DNA from 3 places in the Kosakonia beeri genome. Region 2 is predicted to be linked to each of the others. Evidence: predicted binding sites of a transcription regulator. Region 2 holds the regulator's gene; each other region holds the start of a gene.
The links. The regulator sigma-54, encoded in region 2, starts transcription at its own class of promoters, with help from an activator protein. The targets are predictions, from matches to a motif close to GTTGGCACANNTTTCGCTNT.
Positions count from the first base shown of each region.

Region 1: a site for sigma-54 is predicted at 2,865-2,884, ahead of hypA (hydrogenase maturation nickel metallochaperone HypA). Genes of this name have one in related genera too.
Region 3: a site for sigma-54 is predicted at 2,050-2,069, ahead of glnK (P-II family nitrogen regulator). Genes of this name have one in related genera too.

Region 1 covers NZ_CM135106.1:1,060,748-1,065,236, reverse strand. Annotated here, with positions in the region: gene hycC (formate hydrogenlyase subunit 3) at 1-1,542, opposite strand, end outside; gene ACUY4S_RS05205 (4Fe-4S dicluster domain-containing protein) at 1,539-2,147, opposite strand; gene hycA (formate hydrogenlyase regulator HycA) at 2,245-2,712, opposite strand; gene hypA (hydrogenase maturation nickel metallochaperone HypA) at 2,913-3,260, shown strand; gene hypB (hydrogenase nickel incorporation protein HypB) at 3,264-4,136, shown strand; gene ACUY4S_RS05185 (HypC/HybG/HupF family hydrogenase formation chaperone) at 4,127-4,399, shown strand; gene hypD (hydrogenase formation protein HypD) at 4,399-4,489, shown strand, end outside.
Region 2 covers NZ_CM135106.1:571,956-576,444, forward strand. Annotated here, with positions in the region: gene mtgA (monofunctional biosynthetic peptidoglycan transglycosylase) at 1-659, shown strand, start outside; gene npr (PTS phosphocarrier protein NPr) at 661-933, opposite strand; gene rapZ (RNase adapter RapZ) at 930-1,784, opposite strand; gene ptsN (PTS IIA-like nitrogen regulatory protein PtsN) at 1,830-2,321, opposite strand; gene hpf (ribosome hibernation promoting factor) at 2,402-2,689, opposite strand; gene rpoN (RNA polymerase factor sigma-54) at 2,712-4,145, opposite strand; gene lptB (LPS export ABC transporter ATP-binding protein) at 4,194-4,489, opposite strand, start outside.
Region 3 covers NZ_CM135106.1:3,742,576-3,747,064, reverse strand. Annotated here, with positions in the region: gene ACUY4S_RS17760 (SmdA family multidrug ABC transporter permease/ATP-binding protein) at 1-95, shown strand, start outside; gene ACUY4S_RS17755 (SmdB family multidrug efflux ABC transporter permease/ATP-binding protein) at 88-1,866, shown strand; gene glnK (P-II family nitrogen regulator) at 2,122-2,460, shown strand; gene amtB (ammonium transporter AmtB) at 2,491-3,777, shown strand; gene tesB (acyl-CoA thioesterase II) at 3,883-4,489, opposite strand, start outside.

The DNA of each region.
Region 1 (4,489 bases), 490 kb from region 2:
CATCAGCAGCAGTGGCAACAGCGGCGTGGCGATGAGCAGCAGGGCAATCATCGGCGGCGATACCAGCGTATTGGCGGTTTCCAGCGGCAACGGTACCGCGGCAAACAGCCGCGGCAGCAGCCAGGGGGCTGCCACCCCGCCCGCTACGCAGCACAGCGCCAGTGCGGCAACGCAGGCGGTCATCAGCCAGGGAACAGAACGCGGGGTTTCCGCCTGCGGGGTACGCGGCGCGCCAAGAAACGTGACGCCATACACTTTGGCCATACACATCACGGCCAGCGCGCCAGTGACGGCCAGGCCAACCGCCAGCAGCGGCCCGATAAGTTGCAGTGAGAACGCACCACTGGTGCTTAACCGGAAGAAAGACTGATAAATCACCCATTCGCCGGCAAAACCATTGAGCGGCGGCAGCGCGGCCATTGCCATCAGACCGACCAGCATCGCCAGCGAAATCACCGGCATCCGTTTGCCGATACCGCCCAGTTTTTCGATATCGCGATAGCCCGTGCCAAACCACAACGCACCGGCCCCAAGGAACAGCGTGCTTTTAAACAGGCTGTGATTGAACAAATGGTACAAGCCGCCCGTCAGACCCAGCGCGATGAGCGCGGGCTGTTGTAGCGCGAGCCCCGTAACACCCGCACCCAGGCCGAGCAGGATAATGCCGATATTCTCCAGCGTGTGGTATGCCAGCAGGCGCTGAATGTTGTGTTCCATGAGCGCATACAAGCCGCCGACAAAAGCCGTCAGCATGCCCAGCACCAGCAACACCCCACCCCACCACAGCGGTGGCTGACCGCCGAGCAGGGACAGACTAAGAATGCCGAACACCCCCACTTTCATCACCACGGTAGAAAAGAGCGCAGCCGCAGGCGCGGCGGCGTTCGCATGCGCTTGCGGCGCCCAGGCGTGCAGCGGAATGATCCCTGCCAGCAGACCAAACCCCACCACGCCCAGTAACCAGACATCGCTGCCCGGCGTTTGCCCGCTCAACAACAGCAGGTCAAGCGTGTGATATCGCTGCCACAGCAGCCAGCAAGCTATCGCCAGCAGGATCGTGCCGAAACGCCCCATCACAAACCACAATTTGCCGGACTCGCTACTCCCGGTGAGAAACACCGCGCTCAACGCCATGATCTCTGCCATCACCACCAGCGCGCCAAAGTTCGCTGCGCAGACAGCACAAACGGCAGCAGCCATCAGTAAATTGATCAGCAAGCCGTTGCTCTTTACTGCCTCATGGCGATGCCAGGCAATGTTATAGAGGCTGGTAAACGTGCTGCACACCCCCAGCGTTATCAGCCAGACCGCATTTAACGGCGTGACCAACAGGTGATAGTGAATGATCTGCATCGCGCCGCTCACGGGCTGCGCACTTAACAGTGTCATCACACCCGCCGCGGTGGTCATTACACCGCCCGCCGCGCCGCCAAGGCCAGCCAGCACACCGCTGAGCGCTTTGGCAGGGCTAAATAAATAGGCCAGCGCCGCCGCACAACACCAGACAGCAACCGCACTGCTTAACAAAGAGAGGGTCATCATTTCGCACTCCGGTTTTGCGCCTGAAACAGCGAGAGATCGCCATATCCAGTATTGAGAGTCAGTTCGCGCTTCCGACGGCTGGCGCGGGCCATGTCGCGGTTATTGACCAGATGCAGCGCCTTGGTCGGGCACATGCGCACACAGGCGGGGCCCTGATCATCGAAATGGCAGAGATCGCACTTCACGGCGATAGCACGCACCCCGGGAACCCAGTCGAGCAGGGAACTGACACGCGCAGGCGCAGGGGGAGCAGCGGGTGCTTTCGGTGAGTTGACGTTGGCGGGAATGTCCAGCGGGCGACTACCAGAAAATTCAATCGCGCCAAACGGGCAGGCAATCGCGCACAGTTTACAACTGACACACAGACTTTCATTTAACTGCACCGCGCCGTCAACGCGGTTAATCGCGTTCACCGGGCAGACGCCCGCGCAGGGCGCATCTTCGCAGTGGTGGCACTGCTGCGGCGCAGACTCATGTTCGCTACGCATTACACGCAGTCGCGGCATTGCCTGCAACCCTTGCGCGCGGTGCGTTTCGGCGCAGGCAGCTTCGCAGGTATGGCAACCAATACAGAGCGAAGCGTCGGCAATTACAAAACGGTTCACCAGCAAATCCTCAACTGATTCACCCGGCTTTCGGGCGGTCATTTATGACGAAACGTGTCACCCAACGTGTCACTTCGACACGTGTCGACACCCGGACTCAGGCCAGCACAGGTTGCTGACCATGGCTGGCAAGCGACGTGAGCGTGACCGGCGAGTCCGTTTCCATGGCGGTATAGAGGTTGTTGTAAACATCGGCGATCTTGCCAAGATAGTGCTCCAGCACTTTTTCGCGATCGCGATTGTTAATCACGCCGTCAATCAGGCCCTCACAGGTGATCTTCGCTTCGCCAATCAGGCGCGGGGCGCTACCGTCTTTGCTGGCCAGCGCGTATTCAATGGTGTGACCGTTAAAGCCCCCGGTGAGGGTGATGGAGACAGTGAAGTGTTCGAATAAGGCAAAGCACAGTTGATGTTCCGGCGCACTGCCAATGGTATGGTGCAAACGCGCCTTCGACAGCGTAATGCCCTGAACCAGCGTATTGCAGTAATCGCGCCACGCTTCCTGTAGTCGATGATGCCGCCCGGCGATATAGTCCGCCTTTTCACTCATTTCCCAAATCGTCATATCTGCTTACCCGGTTAATTGAAACAACGGCGGTAAAGCATCATCCATGCCAAATTTTAAACTATTGATTTTTATAACTTAAAATCACAAACCCTCGCCATTTCGACGTGTCATTTCGTCATGTTCGACATCGACACCGTGTCTTTTCCCACGCTGGCACTCTTATTGCATTAACGCGGCAAAGTTCCTAAGGAGGCGTTATGCACGAAATCACACTGTGTCAGCGAGCGCTGGAAATCATTGAACAGCAGGCCAGGGCAAACGGCGCGCATCGGGTTACCGGCGTGTGGTTAAAAGTCGGCGCATTTTCCTGCGTCGAAACCGAGGCTTTAACGTTTTGTTTTGATCTGGTGTGCCGTGGCACCCTGGCGGAAGGTTGTACACTGCACATCGAAGAACAACAGGCGGAGTGCTGGTGCGAGTCCTGCCAGCGCTATGTGACGTTGCTATCCCAGCGCGTTCGCCGCTGTCCACAATGCCACAGCGACCAACTGCACATCGTCGCCGACGATGGAATGCAAATTCAGCGACTGGAAATTGAGGAGTAAAGAATGTGTACAACATGTGGTTGTCAGGACGGTAACCTTTATATTGAGGGCGATGAGCATAACCCTCATTCCGCTTTTCGCGGTGCCCCCTTTGCTCCGGCGGATCGCCCGGCGCTGAAAATCACTGGCGTAAAAACGCGTGAGTTTAACCCGACCCAGCTCGATAACGGCGACCTGCACTATGGCCATGGCGAAGCCGGTACCCATGCGCCGGGCATGAGCCAGAAGCGCATGCTGGAAGTGGAAATCGACGTACTGGATAAAAATAACCGTATCGCCGCCCGCAACCGCGCCCGTTTCGCCGCGCAACAACAACTGGTGCTGAACCTGGTTTCCAGCCCCGGCTCCGGTAAAACCACCCTGCTCACCGAAACGCTGCAACGCCTGAAATCACGTGTCTCCTGCGCGGTGATCGAAGGGGATCAACAAACCGTCAACGACGCCGCGCGTATTCGCGCCACCGGCACGCCCGCAATCCAGGTCAATACCGGTAAAGGCTGCCATCTCGATGCGCAAATGATTGCCGATGCCGCGCCGCGTCTGCCGCTGGCGAATAACGGCATTCTGTTTATTGAAAACGTGGGCAACCTGGTGTGTCCGGCCAGTTTCGATCTGGGCGAACGCCATAAAGTGGCGGTGCTGTCGGTCACCGAAGGTGAAGACAAACCGCTGAAATATCCGCATATGTTTGCCGCTGCCTCGCTAATGTTGCTGAATAAAGTGGACCTGCTGCCGTACCTCAACTTTGATGTCGACAAGTGCATTGCGTACGCCAGAGAGGTCAACCCGAACATAGAGATCATCCTTATCTCGGCAACGCACGGCGAAGGCATGGCGAACTGGATTGACTGGCTGGAGACGCAGCGATGTGCATAGGCGTTCCGGGGCAAATCAGCGCCATTGACGGTTTACAGGCCAAAGTCGATGTTTGCGGCATTCAACGCGATGTCGACTTAACACTGGTGGGCAGTCACGACGACCACGGTCAGCCGCGCCTTGGGCAGTGGGTGCTGGTACATGTGGGCTTCGCCATGAGCGTTATTAATGAAGAAGAAGCCCGGGACACGCTGGCCGCGCTGGAGAACATGTTCGATGTCGAGCCGGACGTCGGCGCGCTGCTGTTCGGGGAGGCGAAATAATGCGATTTGTCGATGAATACCGCGCCCCGGAACACGTGATGCAGCTTATCGCCCACCTGCGTGAACAGGCGGCGCATCTCGCCTATACCC
Region 2 (4,489 bases):
CCGCCTTCTGGGGCGGCAGCATTGTGCTTTTCAGTTTCCTGCCGGTGCCTTTCTCCGCTGTGATGGCAGAACGGCAATTGGGGGCATGGTTAAGCGGTGATTTCGGCTATGTGGCGCATTCTGACTGGGTCAGTATGGATGACATTTCCCCGGCAATGGCGCTGGCGGTGATTGCTGCGGAAGATCAACGATTTCCCGATCATTGGGGGCTGGATCTACCGGCGATCCAAAAGGCGCTTTCCCATAATGAACGGCATGAAAACCGGATCCGCGGTGCATCGACGCTCTCTCAGCAGACGGTGAAGAACCTGCTTCTGTGGGATGGAAAAAGCTGGGTGCGCAAGGGGCTGGAGGCCGGGCTGACGCTGGTTATGGAGACCGTCTGGAGTAAGCGGCGGATCCTCACCGTGTATTTGAACATTGCGGAGTTCGGCGAGGGGATTTTTGGCGTGGAAGAGGCAGCACAACGCTACTTCCATAAACCCGCAAGCCGGCTTTCCGCTTCGGAGGCGGCGCTACTGGCCGCTGTATTACCTAACCCGATACGGTTTAATGCAGGCGCGCCTTCGGGCTATGTACGCAGCCGACAGGCATGGATTATGCGGCAGATGCGCCAGCTCGGCGGCGACGAGTTTTTGCAGCGTAACGCGCTACATTAATTCAGTCTTCGTCAAAACCGGCGTTAAACAGCGCGATCACTGCAGCCAGCGCTTCGACTTCCTGTGGACCGTTGGCTTCAATCTCTATCTGCCGTCCTTTGGCGGAGTCCAGCATCAGCAAAGCAATCACGCTGCTGGCTTCCGCTTCGGTTCCTTCGTCGTTGCGTAACAGGACTTCGGCATCAAAGCCCTGTACCAGTTCAAACAGTTTCATCGCCGGGCGAGCATGCATACCCAGCTTATTGGTTATCTCAACGGTCTGTTTTACGGTCATGTTTTGCGTTTTTCCAGCGTACGGTGACGGGACTGAACGTTTTTACCGCGTGAACGGAAATAATCCGCCAGCTGTTCGGCGACGTAGACAGAGCGGTGTTTACCGCCGGTACAGCCGATAGCCACGGTCAGATAACTGCGGTTGTTGGTTTCCAGCATCGGTAGCCACAGTTCAAGATAGCTACGGGTCTGGTAAATAAAGTTATGCACTTCGGTGTGCCGGTCAAGGAACGCTGCGACAGGTTTATCGAGACCGGTCATGGGGCGCAGTTTGGGGTCCCAGTGTGGGTTAGGCAGGAAGCGCACGTCAAAAACGTAATCGGCATCGATCGGAATGCCATGTTTGAAGCCGAAGGATTCAAACACCATTGTCAGCTCACGCTCGCGTTTGCCCAGCAGGCGCGTGCGCAGCATTTCTGCCAGCTCGTGCACCGACATTTCTGAGGTATCGACGATCAAATCTGCCCGGGAGCGCAGCGGCTCGAGCAGGTTGCTCTCTTCGTCTATTGCGCTTTCCAGCGACAGATTTTTACTGGAGAGCGGGTGAAGACGGCGGGTGTCGCTATAGCGGCGAATCAGCGTGTTGCGATCGGCGTCCAGAAACAGCAGTTGCGGGGAAAACGAGTCCGGCAGATTATTCATCGCCTGTTCGAATATTTCCGGAGATTCCGGCATATTGCGCACATCAATACTGACAGCGGCTGATGTCTGGCGATCGGCAAGCGTGCGTGCCAGATCCGGCAGCAGAACGACCGGGAGGTTATCGACGCAATAAAAACCCATATCTTCCAGGGCGCGGAGCGCCACTGATTTGCCTGAACCCGAACGACCACTTACGATCATCAGGACCATGGATCATCTCTCCTCAAAGCGACGGATAAAAAAGCAGTCTGTCCGTTACGCATCGTCACTGTCGCCTTCTGTTTGCGTGATGATCTGATACAGTTCTTCATCACTTTGCGCGCTGCGTAAGCGTCGGCAGATAGTTTTATCCGCCAGGCGTTTGGCGACCAGCGAGAGTGTATGCAAATGCGTTTTGGTTTGATCTGCTGGCACCAGTAACGCAAAGAGCAGATCGACAGGCTGATTATCGATAGCGTCGAAAGCAATGGGCGTCTCGAGTTGTACAAAAACGCCAACGGCGCGAAGCGTGTCTTCTTCGAGCTTACCGTGAGGAATGGCGATACCGTTACCAATACCGGTACTGCCCATTTTCTCACGTGTCAGAATCGCTTCGAAAACGACCTGCGGCGGCAGGCCCAACTGTTTTGCCGCCAGCTCACTGATGATTTCCAGAGCGCGTTTTTTGCTCTGACAGTGAACGCCGCTACGGGTACATTCCTGGTTAAGGACATTGCTCAACTGAAGAGCGGAATCGTTGTTCATCATAATTTCACCTAAGCGACGCCAGTGCAGACACCCTGCCGGGTTGCGGCAGGGTGCAACGCGCCAAACGGACGCCCGGACAATTAGTGTTGTTTCAGTTTATCTTTATGCTTCGTGAGCTGCCTCGCCAGTTTATCAATTAAACCGTCGATTGCAGCATACATATCCTGCCCTTCCGCACTGGCATGAAGCTCCCCTCCATTTACATGGAGCGTCGCATCCGAAGTGTGAGTCACTTTCTCCACTTTCAACACAATATAGACCTGATTAATCCTGTCGAAATACTGTTCAAGTTTAGCGAATTTGCTGTTCACAAAATCGCGAAGTGCATCAGTGATCTCGACGTTCTGTCCTGTGATGTTAAGCTGCATAGTGTCTTCCTTATCGGTTTGGTCAAACCAGTTGTTTGCGCTGGTTAGACGGCGGAATGGATAAAGACTCTCGATACTTTGCAACGGTACGCCGCGCCACCATGATTCCCTGATCGGAAAGGAGGGTGGTCAGCTTACTGTCACTCAGTGGTTTCGCAGGGTTTTCTGCGGCGATTAACTTCTTCACCAGTGCGCGAATCGCCGTCGACGAGGCTTCGCCACCGCCTTCGGTGCTTACGTGACTGGAGAAGAAATATTTAAGTTCAAAAATGCCGCGTGGACTATGAAGGTACTTCTGGGTTGTCACACGAGAAATCGTGGATTCATGCATTTCGACGGCCTGCGCGATATCCGCCAGCACCATCGGTTTCATAAACTCTTCGCCTTGCTCAAAGAAAGCCTGTTGCTGTTCAACAATACAGCGGCTAACGCGCAGCAGTGTATCGTTACGGCTTTCCAGGCTTTTAATCAGCCATTTCGCTTCCTGCAGATTACTGCGGATAAACTGGCTATCGGCGTCGTTACGCGCGCCGCCGCACATGGAGGCATAATGCTGGTTAATTTGCAGACGCGGAATGCTGTCGGTGTTCAGTTCGACTGCCCAGCGACCATTGTGCTTACGCACCAGCACATCCGGAATAACATATTCCGGTTCCCCGGTCTGGATTGACTGGCCCGGACGAGGATCCAGCGACTGGATCAGATTGACGGCTTCCTTCAGCACATCTTCTTTCAGTCGCGTTACGCGCATCAGCGAGCGGAAATCGTGATTAGCAAGCAGATCGAGATGTTCGCTAATGATAAGCCGGGCCTCTTCACACCACGGGGTGTCTTTAGCAAACTGAGAGAGTTGGATCAGCAGGCAATCGCGCAGATCCCGTGCCGCAACACCGACAGGGTCGAAGCGTTGGATACGTTTCAGCACGGCTTCGACTTCATCGAGCCCGACCTCTTCGTTGCCCATGCTTTCCAGGATATCTTCCAGCGACACGGTCAGATAACCGGTGTCGTCAACGGCATCAACAATGGAGGTCGCGATAGCGCGATCGGTATCGGAAAACGGCGTCAGTTCCACCTGCCACATAAGGTAGTCTTGCAGGGACTGCGTGGTTTCACCCTGATAAATCGGCAGTTCGTCATCAACGTAATCGTTACTGCTACCGGATGGGGTACCCGCGGTGTAGATCTCATCCCAGCTCGCATCCAGCGGCAGTTCGTCAGGCATCTCTTTTTGTTCGAGAGCATCGACGCTATCCAGTCCTTCGTTATCCTGGCTTTGTTGGGTATCCACTTCTTCATGAAGATCGGTTTGTTCCAGCAATGGATTACTCTCCAGCGCTTGCTGAAGTTCCTGCTGAAGTTCCAACGTGGACAACTGCAATAGACGGATAGCCTGTTGCAGTTGTGGCGTCATGGCCAGCTGTTGGCTGAGCCTAAGTTGCAAACCTTGCTTCATATTCAGAGCAGCACTCTCCGACAAAATACGTCAATAAACTCTACCCTATCAGAGTCTGAAGTCTTCCCCAAGATATACGCGCTTAACGTGTTCGTCTTCAAGGATTTGCTGCGGTGTTCCATGCGCAATTAAATGCCCCTGGCTGACGATGTAAGCACGTTCGCATACCGCCAGCGTTTCGCGGACATTATGGTCGGTGATCAGGACACCCAACCCGCTGTCACGCAGGTGTTCGATGATGCGCTTAATATCAATAACCGAAATGGGGTCAACGCCGGCAAACGGCTCATCAAGTAAAATGAATTTGGGATTCGCCGCCAGCGCGCGGGCAATTTCCACGCGTC
Region 3 (4,489 bases), 1.8 Mb from region 2:
TGGCGCGCCAGCCCGGCTGGTATCGCGATATGTATCGCTACCAGCAGCTGGAAGCTGCGTTAAATGATGTACCGGAGGAGGCCGTCGATGCGTAATTTTGGTAAGCAGTGGCCCACCCTCAAACGTCTGCTTAAGTACGGTTCGCCGTGGCGTAAACCGCTGGCGAAAGCCGTGGTGATGTTGTGGGTCGCGGCAGCCGCGGAGGTCTCCGGGCCGGCGCTGATAAGCTACTTTATCGACAATATGGTGGCAAAAAATAACCTGCCGCTTGCGCTGGTTGCCGGGCTGGCGGCTGTTTACGTCGGTCTGCAATTTCTGGCGGCGCTGCTGCACTATTCCCAGTCGCTGTTGTTCAACCAGGCTGCAGTGGGTGTGGTGCAACAATTGCGGACTGACGTGATGGATGCCGCGCTGCGTCAGCCCTTAAGCGAGTTCGATGTTCAGCCGGTCGGGCAAATTATCTCCCGCGTGACGAACGATACGGAAGTGATCCGCGATCTCTACGTGACGGTGGTGGCAACGGTGTTGCGCAGCGCGGCGCTGATTGGCGCGATGCTGGTGGCGATGTTCAGCCTCGACTGGCGCATGGCGCTGGTGGCGATGGCGATCTTCCCGGCGGTGCTGATTGTTATGCTGATTTACCAGCGTTACAGCACGCCGATTGTGCGGAGAATGCGCGCTTACCTTGCCGATATCAATGATGGCTTTAACGAAATCATTAACGGCATGAGCGTGATCCAGCAGTTCCGCCAACAGGCCCGCTTTGGCGAGCAACTCGGCGAGGCCAGCCGTTCGCACTATATGGCGCGGATGCAAACCCTGCGGCTGGATGGTTTTTTACTGCGCCCGCTGCTGAGCCTTTTCTCTGCGCTGGTGCTGTGTGGCTTGCTCATGCTGTTTGGTTTTTCTACCGTTGGTACGGTGGAAGTCGGAGTGCTCTATGCCTTTATCAGTTACCTTGGCCGTCTGAATGAGCCCTTGATCGAACTGACTACCCAGCAGTCGATGTTGCAGCAGGCAGTGGTTGCCGGTGAACGCGTGTTCGAGCTGATGGATCGTCCGCGCCAGTCTTACGGCGAAGACGAGACGCCCTTGCGCAGCGGCGCTATTGACATCGACAATGTCTCGTTTGCCTACCGTGAAGATCAACTGGTATTGCAGGACATTTCGTTGCATGTAGAGCCGCGTAGCTTTGTTGCGCTGGTCGGGCACACCGGTAGCGGTAAGAGCACGCTGGCCAGCCTGCTGATGGGCTACTATCCCTTAACGCAAGGGGAGATCCGCCTCGACGGGCGCCCGCTGGCCGCGCTGAGCCACAGCACGTTGCGTAAAGGCGTTGCGATGGTGCAGCAGGATCCGGTGGTACTGGCAGACAGCTTTTTTGCCAATGTGACGCTGGGCCGTGATATCAGCGAAGCGCAGGTTTGGCATGCGCTGGAAGTGGTGCAACTGGCGGAACTGGCGCGCGGAATGAGCGAAGGTATTCATACCCGGCTGGGTGAGCAGGGCAATAACCTGTCTGTGGGGCAGAAGCAGTTACTGGCGCTGGCGCGGGTGCTGGTGGAAACGCCACAGATCCTGATCCTCGATGAAGCCACGGCGAATATCGACTCGGGTACCGAGCAGGCGATCCAGCATGCACTGGCGGCAGTGCGTGAAAAGACTACCCTGGTGGTCATTGCGCACCGGTTGTCGACTATTGTCGAGGCCGAAACCATTTTGGTGCTGCACCGCGGGCAGGCGGTAGAACGGGGTACGCATCAGCAACTGCTTGAAGCGAAAGGGCGCTACTGGCAAATGTATCAATTACAACTGGCGGGCGAAGAGCTGGCGGCCAGCGCCAGGGAAGAGTCTCTTACCGCCTGATGCACCAAAAGTAAGCGCACCTGTGACAGTCATCGCTGTTGGTGCAAAAAAATAACGCACCATGCACTGTCATGGTGCATTTTTTCTGACCAGGAACATTCCGAGCGGCAACCTCTCATTCCCCCTTATCGCCTTTTCTCTGGCTACACGCGCTAACAAGCTGAAATCCTCTCTGTTTTCATTTTTGGCACACCGCTTGCAAAGTCTATTGCGTATTAGCTGCGGCCATTATCGAATTCGACTGGAGGGGGATGTATGAAGCTGGTTACCGTGGTGATTAAACCATTCAAACTCGAAGACGTTCGTGAAGCACTGTCTTCAATTGGTATTCAGGGGCTGACCGTGACGGAAGTGAAAGGTTTTGGCCGTCAGAAAGGTCATGCCGAGTTGTACCGCGGTGCGGAATATAGCGTCAATTTCCTGCCGAAAGTGAAAATTGATGTGGCAATTGCTGATGATCAGCTCGATGAGGTTATCGATGTCATCAGTAAAGCGGCCTACACCGGAAAAATTGGCGACGGCAAAATTTTCGTTGCCGAGCTGCAACGCGTCATTCGTATTCGTACCGGCGAAGCCGACGAAGCGGCCCTGTAATACCTGGCACACAGTGATAGGGATGGAAAAATGAAGAACACAACACTAAAAACAACGCTCGCTTCACTGGCCTTGCTGCCAGGTCTGGCTCTGGCGGCCCCGGCCGTTGCAGACAAAGCGGATAACGGCTTTATGATGATCTGCACCGCACTGGTGCTGTTTATGACAATCCCTGGCATTGCGCTGTTTTACGGCGGCCTGATCCGCGGTAAAAACGTCCTCTCTATGCTGACGCAGGTTGCGGTAACGTTCGCGCTGGTGTGCATTCTGTGGGTGGTGTATGGCTATTCGCTGGCTTTCGGCGAAGGCAACAGCTTCTTCGGCAGCTTTAACTGGGCGATGTTGAAAAATATCGAACTGACCGCCGTGATGGGTAGCATCTATCAGTACATTCATGTTGCCTTCCAGGGCTCTTTTGCCTGCATTACGGTCGGCCTGATCGTGGGCGCGCTGGCGGAACGTATTCGTTTCTCTGCGGTGCTTATTTTCGTGGTGGTATGGCTGACGCTCTCTTATGTACCGATTGCGCATATGGTCTGGGGCGGTGGTTTGCTGGCAACCCATGGCGCACTCGATTTCGCGGGCGGTACGGTTGTCCACATTAACGCCGCGATCGCCGGGCTGGTCGGTGCCTACCTGATTGGTAAACGTGTCGGTTTTGGCAAAGAAGCCTTCAAACCGCACAACCTGCCGATGGTCTTCACCGGCACGGCAATCCTCTATGTCGGCTGGTTCGGTTTTAACGCCGGTTCCGCAAGCTCTGCTAACGAAATCGCAGCGCTGGCCTTTGTGAATACCGTCGTGGCGACCGCGGCGGCGATCCTCTCCTGGGTGTTTGGCGAGTGGGCTATGCGTGGTAAACCTTCGCTGCTCGGTGCCTGTTCTGGTGCGATTGCCGGTCTGGTTGGCATTACTCCGGCTTGCGGTTATGTCGGTGTTGGCGGCGCGCTGATTATTGGTCTGATCGCTGGTCTGGCGGGCTTGTGGGGTGTCACTGCTCTGAAGCGTATCCTGCGTGTTGATGACCCGTGCGACGTCTTCGGTGTGCACGGCGTCTGTGGCATCGTGGGCTGTATTCTGACCGGGATCTTCGCCTCAACCTCTCTTGGTGGTGTAGGCTTCGCCGCTGGCGTAACCATGGGCCACCAGTTGTTGGTGCAACTGGAAAGTATCGCGATCACTATCGTGTGGTCGGGTGTGGTGGCCTTTATCGGTTACAAACTGGCTGATATGACCGTGGGCCTGCGCGTACCGGAAGAGCAAGAACGTGAAGGGCTGGATGTGAACAGCCACGGCGAAAACGCCTACAACGCCTGAATGCATTGCGTTATCTCCTGAGCATAAAAAAGCCTCCCTTCGGGAGGCTTTTCTTTCTCTGCCACACCCCTGCCAGCAAGGGTGACATGATTGCCCACAGTGGTGTCAGTTACGGTTACGCATTACCCCTTCCTGCACAGTCGAGGCGACCAGCACACCGTCCTGGGTGTAGAACTCACCGCGCACAAAGCCGCGCGCGCTGGATGCCGAGGTGCTTTCCACGCTGTAGAGCAGCCATTCGTTGATATTGAACGGACGATGGAACCACATCGAGTGGTCGATAGTCGCCACTTGCATACCGCGCTCCAGAAAACCCACGCCGTGCGGCTGTAAAGCAACCGGCAGAAAGTTGAAGTCAGACGCGTAGCCCAGCAGGTACTGGTGCACGCGAAAATCTTCCGGTACCAGGCCATTGGCGCGGATCCACACCTGGCGCGTCGGTTCAGCCACATGGCCTTTTAACGGGTTATGAAACTCTACCGGGCGGATCTCCAGCGGTTTGTCGCTGATGAACTTCTCTTTGACCACAGGCGGCAGCAAATGTGAGAGATCGCGGGCGATTTCGGTTTCCGACTTCAGTGAATCGGGTGACGGGGCAGGTGGCATGGTTTTTTGATGTTCATACCCCGGCTCGGGTGCCTGGAAAGAGGCCGTCATATAGAAAATAGGCTTACCGTTTTGCACAGCAGCAACGCGACGGGCGCTAAAGCTG